DNA from 3 places in the Cohnella sp. genome. Region 3 is predicted to be linked to each of the others. Evidence: predicted binding sites of a transcription regulator. Region 3 holds the regulator's gene; each other region holds the start of a gene.
The links. Region 3 encodes Rex, which represses fermentation and respiration genes when NADH is low (regulators of the CRP and FNR family bind a similar motif). Its sites were predicted from a motif close to TTGTGAAATATTTCACAA; they were not measured.
Positions count from the first base shown of each region.

Region 1: a site for Rex is predicted at 1,366-1,383, ahead of ACESLM_RS03485 (TIGR04053 family radical SAM/SPASM domain-containing protein). Genes of this name have one in related genera too.
Region 2: a site for Rex is predicted at 1,753-1,770, ahead of ric (iron-sulfur cluster repair di-iron protein). Genes of this name have one in related genera too.

Region 1 is NZ_JBEPYQ010000007.1:8,271-11,547, reverse strand. It holds gene ACESLM_RS03495 (hypothetical protein) at 102-257, shown strand; gene ACESLM_RS03490 (multicopper oxidase domain-containing protein) at 329-1,348, opposite strand; gene ACESLM_RS03485 (TIGR04053 family radical SAM/SPASM domain-containing protein) at 1,552-2,658, shown strand; gene hemG (protoporphyrinogen oxidase) at 2,752-3,277, shown strand, end outside.
Region 2 is NZ_JBEPYQ010000007.1:18,573-21,849, forward strand. It holds gene mobA (molybdenum cofactor guanylyltransferase) at 1-9, opposite strand, end outside; gene ACESLM_RS03535 (Crp/Fnr family transcriptional regulator) at 223-918, shown strand; gene ric (iron-sulfur cluster repair di-iron protein) at 931-1,644, opposite strand; gene ACESLM_RS03545 (Crp/Fnr family transcriptional regulator) at 1,826-2,548, shown strand; gene ACESLM_RS03550 (COX15/CtaA family protein) at 2,698-3,277, shown strand, end outside.
Region 3 is NZ_JBEPYQ010000076.1:12,824-16,100, reverse strand. It holds gene dinG (ATP-dependent DNA helicase DinG) at 1-1,449, shown strand, start outside; gene ACESLM_RS22040 (redox-sensing transcriptional repressor Rex) at 1,446-2,105, shown strand; gene ACESLM_RS22035 (amidohydrolase) at 2,102-3,277, shown strand, end outside.

The DNA of each region.
Region 1 (3,277 bases), on a different contig from region 3:
GACTGTGACCACCCTCACACCTTGGACAATGGCGGTGTGATAGGATGACATTGATCACAGCCCCAAGCGAAGGCGGGGGCAACCAAGGGAGGCGCAGACGGATGCAGGGATTTTCGTATGAGGATATGCAGCGGATCGACAGGGCGGAATTGGGGGACCAGGTTCCTCTGAAGCTGTTCCGGACGATTCGTTTGATCGGCATGTGTATCAGGGGTTGCCGATGGGCGGAGGTAGGAAAGGCCAAAAGTCTCGGATAAACGACCAGAAACGGGGGAGATCCGTTCCCCCGTTTCTGTTCATCGTTCGTTCTATGCGTGTCGCGGCGGGTTTAGTGGCCCATAGCCGCCGATCCGTCGTCCGTGCCGTCCGCGGTGATTCGCAGAATGGCGACGGCGCCTTTGGATGCGTGGTTGAACTGGTGGGTGACGATCGGATAATCGCCTTCTTCCGTGACGGTGAACTCGACGACCGCACCGCCGCTGGCCGGAAGCATGATCGTCTGCAGACCGTGCATCAAGTTGTCCGGGTGACCGTCTACGTACACCCGATCCAGAATGGTGCCGACGACGTGGAAGGATGACACTTCGTTCGGGCCGACGTTGTTGACGTACAGCCGGACCGTGTCTCCGACCTTCGCCAGCAGCGGTTTTTCCTTCAAACCGTAGTCGTTGCCGTTAAACACGACGTATTCCGGCTCGGCGTTCAGCATCGCGTCCATGTCGTTCTCCGCGTACCATTCGCTCTGCACGATCGTATACGAACGGTCGATCTCCGCATCCGACGGATAGCCGTTTTCCGGTTCGACGATAATGACGCCGTACATCCCGTTGGCGATGTGCTGAAGCACGGGAGCGGTGCCGCAGTGGTACATGAATACGCCGGGGGAGTTGGCCGGGTATTCGAATGTGCCTTGCTCGTCGGGCAGAACGTTGATGAATTTCTTGCTCGGCGCCGCGTGAACGGCATGGAAGTCCATCGAATGCGGAATGTCGGGGTCGAGATTTTTTAAGGTAAATTTGAGCGTATCCCCTTCTTTGACCCGAAGGACCGGGCCGGGCGCCGTTCCGTTAAACGTCCAGGCGTTGTAGACGACGCCTTTGGAAATCTCGATATCCGTCACCTGCGACGTCATCTCGATTTCCACGATGCTGCCGTTTCTCTTGACGATCGGCTCTACCGGAGGCTGATTGATCCGATTCGCCGCAGCGGAGGCGACGGGGGCAACCGCCGTTTTCGCTGCAGCGTTTTCATGAATCGTCTTGGAGGAAGCGTCCTGCCGCTGGCAGGCGGGCAGGATAAGCAAGGCGGCAACGGCGAGCGAGACTAAGGTGATCCAAGGTTTGCGCATGCGAATCATTCCTTTCAATGTGATTAATTTCACAATACAAGAAAGACAAGCGTGCAAATGTGACAGGGAACACGTATTTGAGGTTGTCGCAAATCTGTAACAACTTGTAAAGGAAGGCGGGAATGTGATGAGCCTCACAGCTAACGGAAGCAAACTCCTCTAGGCTAAGGAAAGAGAGAAGCAGTCCGAAAGGAGGCGACGTCATGTCGTCGATCGTTCGAGAGAGAGATTACAACGTAAATCCGTTTATCGTCATCTGGGAAGTGACCCGAGCCTGCGCGCTGAAATGCTTGCATTGCCGGGCCGAAGCGCAGTATCGCGCCGATCCCCGCCAGCTGACGTTGGAAGAGGGCAAGAAGCTGATCGACAGCATCGCGGAGATGGACAATCCGTTGTTCGTATTCACCGGGGGAGATCCGCTGATGAGACCGGATCTGTTCGAGCTGGCCCAATATGCGATCGAGGAGAAGAAGCTGCCCGTATCGTTGACGCCGAGCGCCACCCCGAGAGTGACGCGGGATGCGATCCGCAAGGCGAAGGAAGTCGGACTGTCGCGCTGGGCGTTCAGCCTGGACGGCTCCCGGGCGGAAATCCACGATCATTTTCGCGGGACGAAGGGCTCCTACGATCTGACGATGAGAGGGATCGAATACTTGCAGGAGATGCAAATTCCGATCCAGATCAATACAACGGTGTCGCAGTACAATCTGCACGATCTCGAAGCGACGGCCGAGAAGGTGAAGGAGATGGGCGCCGTGCTGTGGAGCGTCTTCTTCCTCGTTCCGACCGGACGCGGGATGGAGAAGGACATGATCTCCCCGGAACAGCACGAAGAGGTGATGAAGTGGCTGTTCCGCGTTCAGCAGCGCATGCCGTACGGAGTGAAGGCGACGGAGGCTCCGCATTTTCGCCGGGTGTTCATGCAGGAGAAGATGCGGTCGGGAGCGGGGCAGGAACAAGCCGGGACGAAAAGGGCCGACCTGCTCGGGCGCGCGCACAAAGGGGTCAACGACGGGGACGGCTTCGTCTTCATCAGCCATATCGGAGACGTGTACCCGAGCGGGTTCCTGCCGATCTCCTGCGGGAACGTTCGGGAGCAGTCACTGACGGACATCTACCGCAATTCTCTCGTGCTGCAGCGGCTTCGCGACAAATCGCTGCTGAAAGGGAAGTGCGGAGCATGCGAATTCAAGGAGCTGTGCGGCGGCTCCCGGGCCAGAGCTTACGCCGTGACCGGGGACGAGTTGGAGAGCGATCCGTATTGCGCGTATATTCCGAAGAAATGGCCGCAGCGAAGCCCGGCCGGCTGATCTGGGATCGCGGCGAAGAGAAGGCGAAAATCAGCCGGTTAAACGGCACAACGGCAAAGAGATGGCGACAGATGGAGAAGGGCGGTGCCGAGGATGGACGGCAGGCGGTTAAAGATCGTCGTCGCAGGCGGGGGAATTACGGGAATGAGCGCGGCATTTTATGCCGTTAAATATTTTGCGGAACGGGGAGCTGCGGCCGACATCATTCTTGTGGAGAAGAGCGGAAGGCTCGGCGGGCAGATCCGGACGCGGTATCGCGACGGCTTCATTATCGAGCAAGGGCCGGATTCTTTTCTCGCTCGCAAACCGGCCGTCCTGAAGCTCGTTCGCGAGCTGCATCTGGAGGACCGCCTGGCGTCGACCAATCCGGATCCGCAAGCGAAAAAGAACTACATCCTGCACAAGGGAAAGCTCCACGAGATGCCGCTGGGGCTCGTGCTCGGCATTCCTACGGCGCTGACTCCCTTCGTCAAGACCGGGCTCGTCTCCCCGCTTGGCAAGCTTCGGGCCGCGATGGATTTGCTGCTGCCGCGCCGGAAGGACGAGAGCGACGAGTCTTTGGGCGGCTTTATCCGGCGCCGGCTGGGCAAGGAGGTGCTGGACAACATTACGGAGCCGT
Region 2 (3,277 bases), on a different contig from region 3:
CGTATCCACATCGCATTCCTCCGGATTCGCATGGAATAATCGCGCTTCTCCCCGCTATCCCATTATCGTCCTCGCCGATCGACTTCCTCTATGACATAACTCACAGCCATTCCGGCCAAAATTCATTAATATGTTGAAAACCGATCCCAATGATGGATACATCTTGCTTGGATTTCCGATACAATTAAGACGGTATAGATCCGATATACGAGGAGGATGTCCATGAGCAAGGATAAAGCGTCCGCTTTCCTGCATCAGGTCCCGTTGTTCCACGATTTGAACCCCCAGGAGATGGCGCGGGTCGAGGAAATTACGATCTCCCGTTCCATCTCGAGAAGATCCGTCATTTTTACCGAAGGCAGCGAGAAAGAGGCCGTCTACTTCATCAAGAACGGTTTGGTGAAAACCTATAAAACGGACGAGAACGGTCACGAACAGATCGTTTCCTTCCTGAAAACCGGCGACATGTTCCCGCATACCGGCTTCTTCAACCAGAATCCGTACCCGGCCACGGCCGAAGCGATCGTCGACACGCAGCTGCTGGCGATTCCCGTCAAAGTATTCGAACGGCTGATGATGAATACCCCGTCGATCGCGATCAAGATGATGCGCGTGATGGGCGACAAAATCCGGGAGCTGCAGGAGAAGCTGCAGGTGCTCTCCGGCCAGGACGTCAAGCACCGGGTGCTGTCGTTCCTGCTCCAGCTCGCGGAACATCACGGGGACGTTAAGGACAACAAAATTACGATCAATCTGCCGATGACCCACCAAGAGATCGCCAACTCTATCGGAACGACGAGAGAGACGATCAACCGGCTGCTCAGTCAGTTCAACAAAGACGAACTGCTCGAAGTCGATCGCAGCCGGATCGTCATCATCGATCTGGAAGCGTTAAAGCAGCAGAAGGAAATCCGGTAACCCGAACCGCGATTACAGCCGGCCTTCTTCGACCCGCGGGAACAGCACGTTGTTCTCCAGATGGATATGCTCGAACAGATCCGCTTCCAGCTCGACCAGCTTGCCGAACGCCAGCGTATACGTCGTGCAAGCTTCCGGCGGCAGAGCGTAACCGTCCGTCGTCTCTCTCATTTCCTTCAAATAGTCGCCGACGACGCTGTGGTCCTTCTCCAGGTCGTCCAGCCCCGCGACCGCCTTCTCCCTCGCCTCCGCGCTCGGCTCGGCCGCGTAGCTCCTCAGCAGCGGGAAGAGCGCTTCTTCTTCGGCGATCAGATGCTGGTCCAGCTCGATTTTCATTTGATGAAACCGTCTATGCAGCGAGGAAAGCTCGGGATGTCCGGCTCCGTGGACGCGAAGCACCTTCGTCAACAGCTCGCTGATGTGCGGCAGCTCCTTCTTCACATAGCCGTGATGCCGGGCGACGATATGATCGATCAGATCCGCGATCGGCGCCGTCTTCCAATCGGCCTCTCCCGCTTCGGCCTTGGCGATCGCTTCCGCGTATCCCGCGTTCAGACGGCTTACAAGCTCCCCCAAGTTCAACCCTTGGCCGAGGGCGGCTTCGGACAACGGCCGATCCCCGCCGCAGCAGAAGTCGATTTTCGCCTCCTTGAACAGATGGCTTGCTCCCGGGTAATCGGCCACGATGTTGCCGATTTTCTCTTCTCCGTTAAATCTTTGGCTCATATCCGATCCTTCCTTTCGTTTTTTTCTGTAGGTTCACCCCCAGTATAAGCGCAGCGGAATGTCCAGCCTGTGATGTAGAACACACTTTATTTGCCCATAAGGCCGAAGATGTGAGGTGAATCACACTTGACGTTTCGTTCCCCTGTTATACTTGCTCCAACGTATCCTGGAGGTGGCTCACGTGATTACCGCGCCAAGGCAAGCCGACTGCAATCCGATCCGCAACTCTTCTCTCTTTTCCGGCGATAATCTGCAGAAACTGCAACAAATTATGTACTTCCAGAATCTGAATTCGAACGTCAACGTCTTCCGCGAAGGAGACGCCGCCGGCAGCCTGTATTTCATTCAATCGGGCAAAGTCAAATTGACGAAGCTGTCGGAGGAAGGCAAGGAATACATTATGTCCCTGTTCCATGGAGGGGATTTCTTCGGTCAGCTCGACGCCTCGTCCAGATCGGTCCACCAATTCACCGCCACGACGATCGAGAAGTGCGTCGTCGGCGTGTTTCAGCGAAGCGACTTGGAAGTGCTGCTCTGGCAGCATGGCGACTTGGCGATCGAATTCGTCAATTGGATGAGCTTCATGCATCGGTTGACCCAGACGAAATTCCGCGATCTGGTCATGCTGGGCAAACCGGGCGCCCTCTGCTCCACCCTGATCCGTCTGTCCAACACATACGGACGCCAGGACGAGAAGGGCATCCACATTACGATGAAGCTGACGAACGCAGAATTGGCCGACCACATCGGCTGCGCGCGGGAGAGCGTCAACCGGATGCTCGGCGAGCTGCGCAAAGCGGGGGCCATCTCCATGAACGACGGAATGATCACCGTTACGGATTTGCCCTACCTGCAGTCGGTATGCCGGTGCGAATTGTGTCCCAAGGACCTGTGCCGCATGTAATTCGCGCCCGGCGAATCTCCTGAAAGTTCATGTTTCCGTTTGAATCAAAAATAGCGTAACGATTCGGACAGGTGTGATGCGCATTACATCCCCGTCTGTTTCGCCGCGCTAAAATAATGGAAACATTTTACTTTTGGGAGGTATATCAAGTGAATACGAAGTCGTTGGCGCTTTGCACCGTGCTCGTTACGTACATACTGATTGTGTTCGGGGGTTACGTCGCATCGTCGGAATCGGGCATGGGCTGCGGTCCGGATTGGCCCTTGTGCAACGGCGTTCTCGTTCCCGTTCTGCGCGGAGAGACGCTGGTCGAATACGCGCACCGGGTCGTCGGCGCCGTTCTGGCCGTCCTGAATCTGATGTTGTGGTACAAAATCGTCAAAAAAACCGATCAAGCCGGTCCCGTGCGAGCCGCGGCCAACTGGTCGCTCGCGCTGCTCGGCCTGCAAATTCTGTTCGGAGCGCTTGTCGTCGTGCTCGATTTGCCTTCGATCGTCATTTCCGCCCATCTGCTGATCGCCATGGCTTATCTTGCGCTCGTTATGCTCGTATGGCGGACGGTCGATCGGCCTCTCGACATTTACGCGTCCGTCGACGGACAGAACAGAACTTACATTCGGCACGTTCATGCGATACTCGGGCTCATGCTGCTGACGATAGCCGTCGGCGCCTACACGAAACACGAAACCTACGGACTCGCCTGCGGCTGGCTGGAATGCGGCGAGAGCT
Region 3 (3,277 bases):
CAGAAGACGTCCTACTCCTCCTTGATCATTCCGCTTCAGCGGCTGTGGAAGGATGCCCGCACCGGCCTGCTGCCGCAGCTTCTCAGTTCCGTGTCGGCGATGGCTTCGGACTATGCGGGGGCATGGACGGAGAAGCTGGAGCTGCTGCTGCCCAAAGCGGCGGAAATCCGCGAAGCCTGGGAGCGCTGGATGGAAGCGCTGTTCGCGATGCTCGCCGCTAATGCGGCGGCCGACGAAGCCGGCAACTTAACGCTGAGAATCAAGCCGTCCGAGCTTCCTTCGCAATGGGAGGCGCTTAGCGTGGACGGCAACAACGTCATCCAGCTGCTGTCGGACTTGATTCGTCCGCTGGAGAAGCTGACGGTCGACATACGCGAGGAGTCGGACGAACTGGGCATGCAAGGCTTGCTCACCGACCTCGGGGGCGTGCTGAAGGATCTGTCCAACATTCGCTCCGACACGCAGTCGTTCGTCACGCTGGGCCGCCCTGAGTTCGTCTATTGGGCGGAGGGGCATACGCAATACCGCAATCGTTCCGTCAGCGTCTACGGAGCTCCCGCGGACGTCAGCGAGTTGCTTAAGGAAGGCATGTTCGACAAGAAAGCGAGCGTCGTCATGACTTCGGCGACGCTGACGATCGACAAGTCGTTCAAATACGTGACCGATCAGCTCGGCTTGATCGACGCGGAGAAGAAAGGCCGTCTCAAAACGGCGATGCTGCCGTCTCCGTTCCGTTACCGGGAGCAGGCGCTCGTGCTGATTCCGCGGGATTTTCCGGCGATCAAGGGCAGGGACGGAGAGGCGGCTTTCGTCAAGGCGCTGATCGGTTCGCTGCACGAAACGGCGCTGACGGTGGGCGGCAGAATGCTTGTGCTGTTCACGTCTTACCGGATGCTGAGGCACGTCTACGGCCCGCTCAAGGACAGTCTGGAGCAGGCCGGCATTCAGGTGCTCGGCCAAGGGGTGGACGACGGCAGCCGAAGCCGGCTGACGCAGCAGTTCATGAAGCAGCCCGCCTCGGTGCTGCTCGGCACGAGCAGCTTCTGGGAAGGCATCGACTTGCCCGGCGACGCGCTGACGTGTCTGGCGATCGTCAGACTGCCGTTCCAGCCGCCGAACCATCCGGTGGCGGAAGCGAAGTCGGAGAAGCTGCAGGCCGAGAACCAGAATCCGTTCATGAAGCTGTCGCTGCCGCAGGCGGTCATCAAGTTCAAGCAGGGGTTCGGCCGCCTCGTCCGCACGGCGAGCGACAAGGGCATCGTCATTTTGTACGATACGAGAGTGATCGACACGAATTACGGCAAATACTTTCTGTATTCGCTGCCGGGTCCGAAGATGGAGCATTTGCCGCTGGCCGGCATGACCTCCAGAATCCGGCAGTGGCTGCAGTCGGACGCGGACGAACAAGACAGATTATCCGCGACGCAAGAGAGAGGGGACATGCGATGAAGCCGATCAAAATTTCCGAAGCCGTCGTCAGGAGGCTGCCGATTTATTTGCGTTATTTGAACGAACTCAGTCTCAGCAACATACAGACCGTATCCTCTCAGGACTTGGGGGAGAAGCTGGACCTCAATCCGGCGCAAATCCGCAAGGATCTGGCTTATTTCGGAGAATTCGGCCGCAAAGGAGTCGGCTACAACGTCGATTACCTGATCGAGAAGATCCGGCAAATTTTGAAATTGGACAAAACGATGAACGTCGCCCTGGTCGGAACGGGGAACCTGGGGCGCGCTTTGTGCAATTATAATATGTATATCAAGGACAATATGAAGATCGTGGCCGTGTTCGACGCCGACATGAGCAAGGCCGGCACCTCGATCAATCACCTCAAGGTGCAGCCGATGCAGGATTTGACCGAGACGGTTCGCCAGCTGGATATCGCGGTCGGAATCATCACAGTTCCCGCGGGGGAAGCGCAGAACGTGGCCGACCGGTTCGTCGCGGCGGGCATTCGCGGCTTGCTTAATTTCGCCCCCGTCGTGCTGAAGGCCGCGCCCGGCGTGCGCATTCACAACGCCGATTTTACCGCCGAGCTGCTTAGCTTGGCCTATTACATGGACGATCAGAACGAGGAAGAGTCGGAAGGGGACGAGGAACAATGACCCGGTTGTTAATCAAACAAGGCACGTTCGTGACGATCGACGAACAATTGCCGGTATTTCAAGGCTGGCTTGCCGTAGAGGACGGCAAAATCGCCGCGCTCGGCGAGGGAGAAGCTCCGCGGGAGGAGATCGATTCGGCGACCGAGACGCTGGACGGCAAGGGACTGCTGTTCATGCCGGGACTCGTGAATACGCATGGGCACGCGGCGATGTCGCTGCTGCGCGGAATGGCCGACGACCTCGTTCTGCAGGATTGGCTGCAAAACCATATGTGGCCGACCGAGGCGAAGTTTACGGCAGACGACGTGATCTGGGGCTCGGCGCTGGCCGCGGCGGAAATGATCAAGAGCGGAACGACGACGTTCGTCGACATGTACGACCAGATGCACCGCGTCGCGGAAGTGGTGGAGACGTCCGGACTGAGGGCCAGCCTGACGCGCGGCGTCATCGGCCTGTGCCCGGAGGACGTGCAGAAGGCGAAGCTGGAGGACGCGATCCGCTTCGCGCGCGATTGGCACGGCGGGGCGAACGGACGGATTAACGTGATGATCTCGCCGCATGCGCCGTACACCTGTCCTCCGGATTATATTGTGAAGTTCGTGGAAGCGGCGCACGAGCTGGATTTGCCGATGCATACGCATATGTCCGAGACGCTTGCGGAGGTCGAGCAGAACGTGCGCGATTACGGCTGCCGTCCGGTCGAGCATCTCGATCGTCTCGGCGTGTTCGGCAGGCCGACGCTGGTCGCTCACGCGGTCCATCTGAACGACGAGGAGATCGCCCTGCTGGCCGAACGGAAGGTTGCCGTATCGCATAACCCGATCAGCAATCTGAAGCTGGCGAGCGGCGTCGCCCGCGTGCCCGATCTGCTCAAGGCGGGCGTAACGGTGTCGCTGGGCACGGACGGCGCGGCCAGCAACAACAATCTCGACCTGTTCCAGGAGATGACGACCGCGGCGCTGTTGCACAAAGGCGTAAGCGGCGATCCTACGGTCGTTCCGGCCACGGAGGCGCTGCGGATGGCCACGCTGCACGGCGCCCGCTCGCTCGGGCTGGAGGGCGTTACCGGCCAACTGAAGGCCGGCCTTAAGGCGGATATCATCGCCGTCAATATCGCGCAGGCTCATTTCGTGCCGCGCACGGATTACGTGTCGCACCTCGTCTACTCGGCC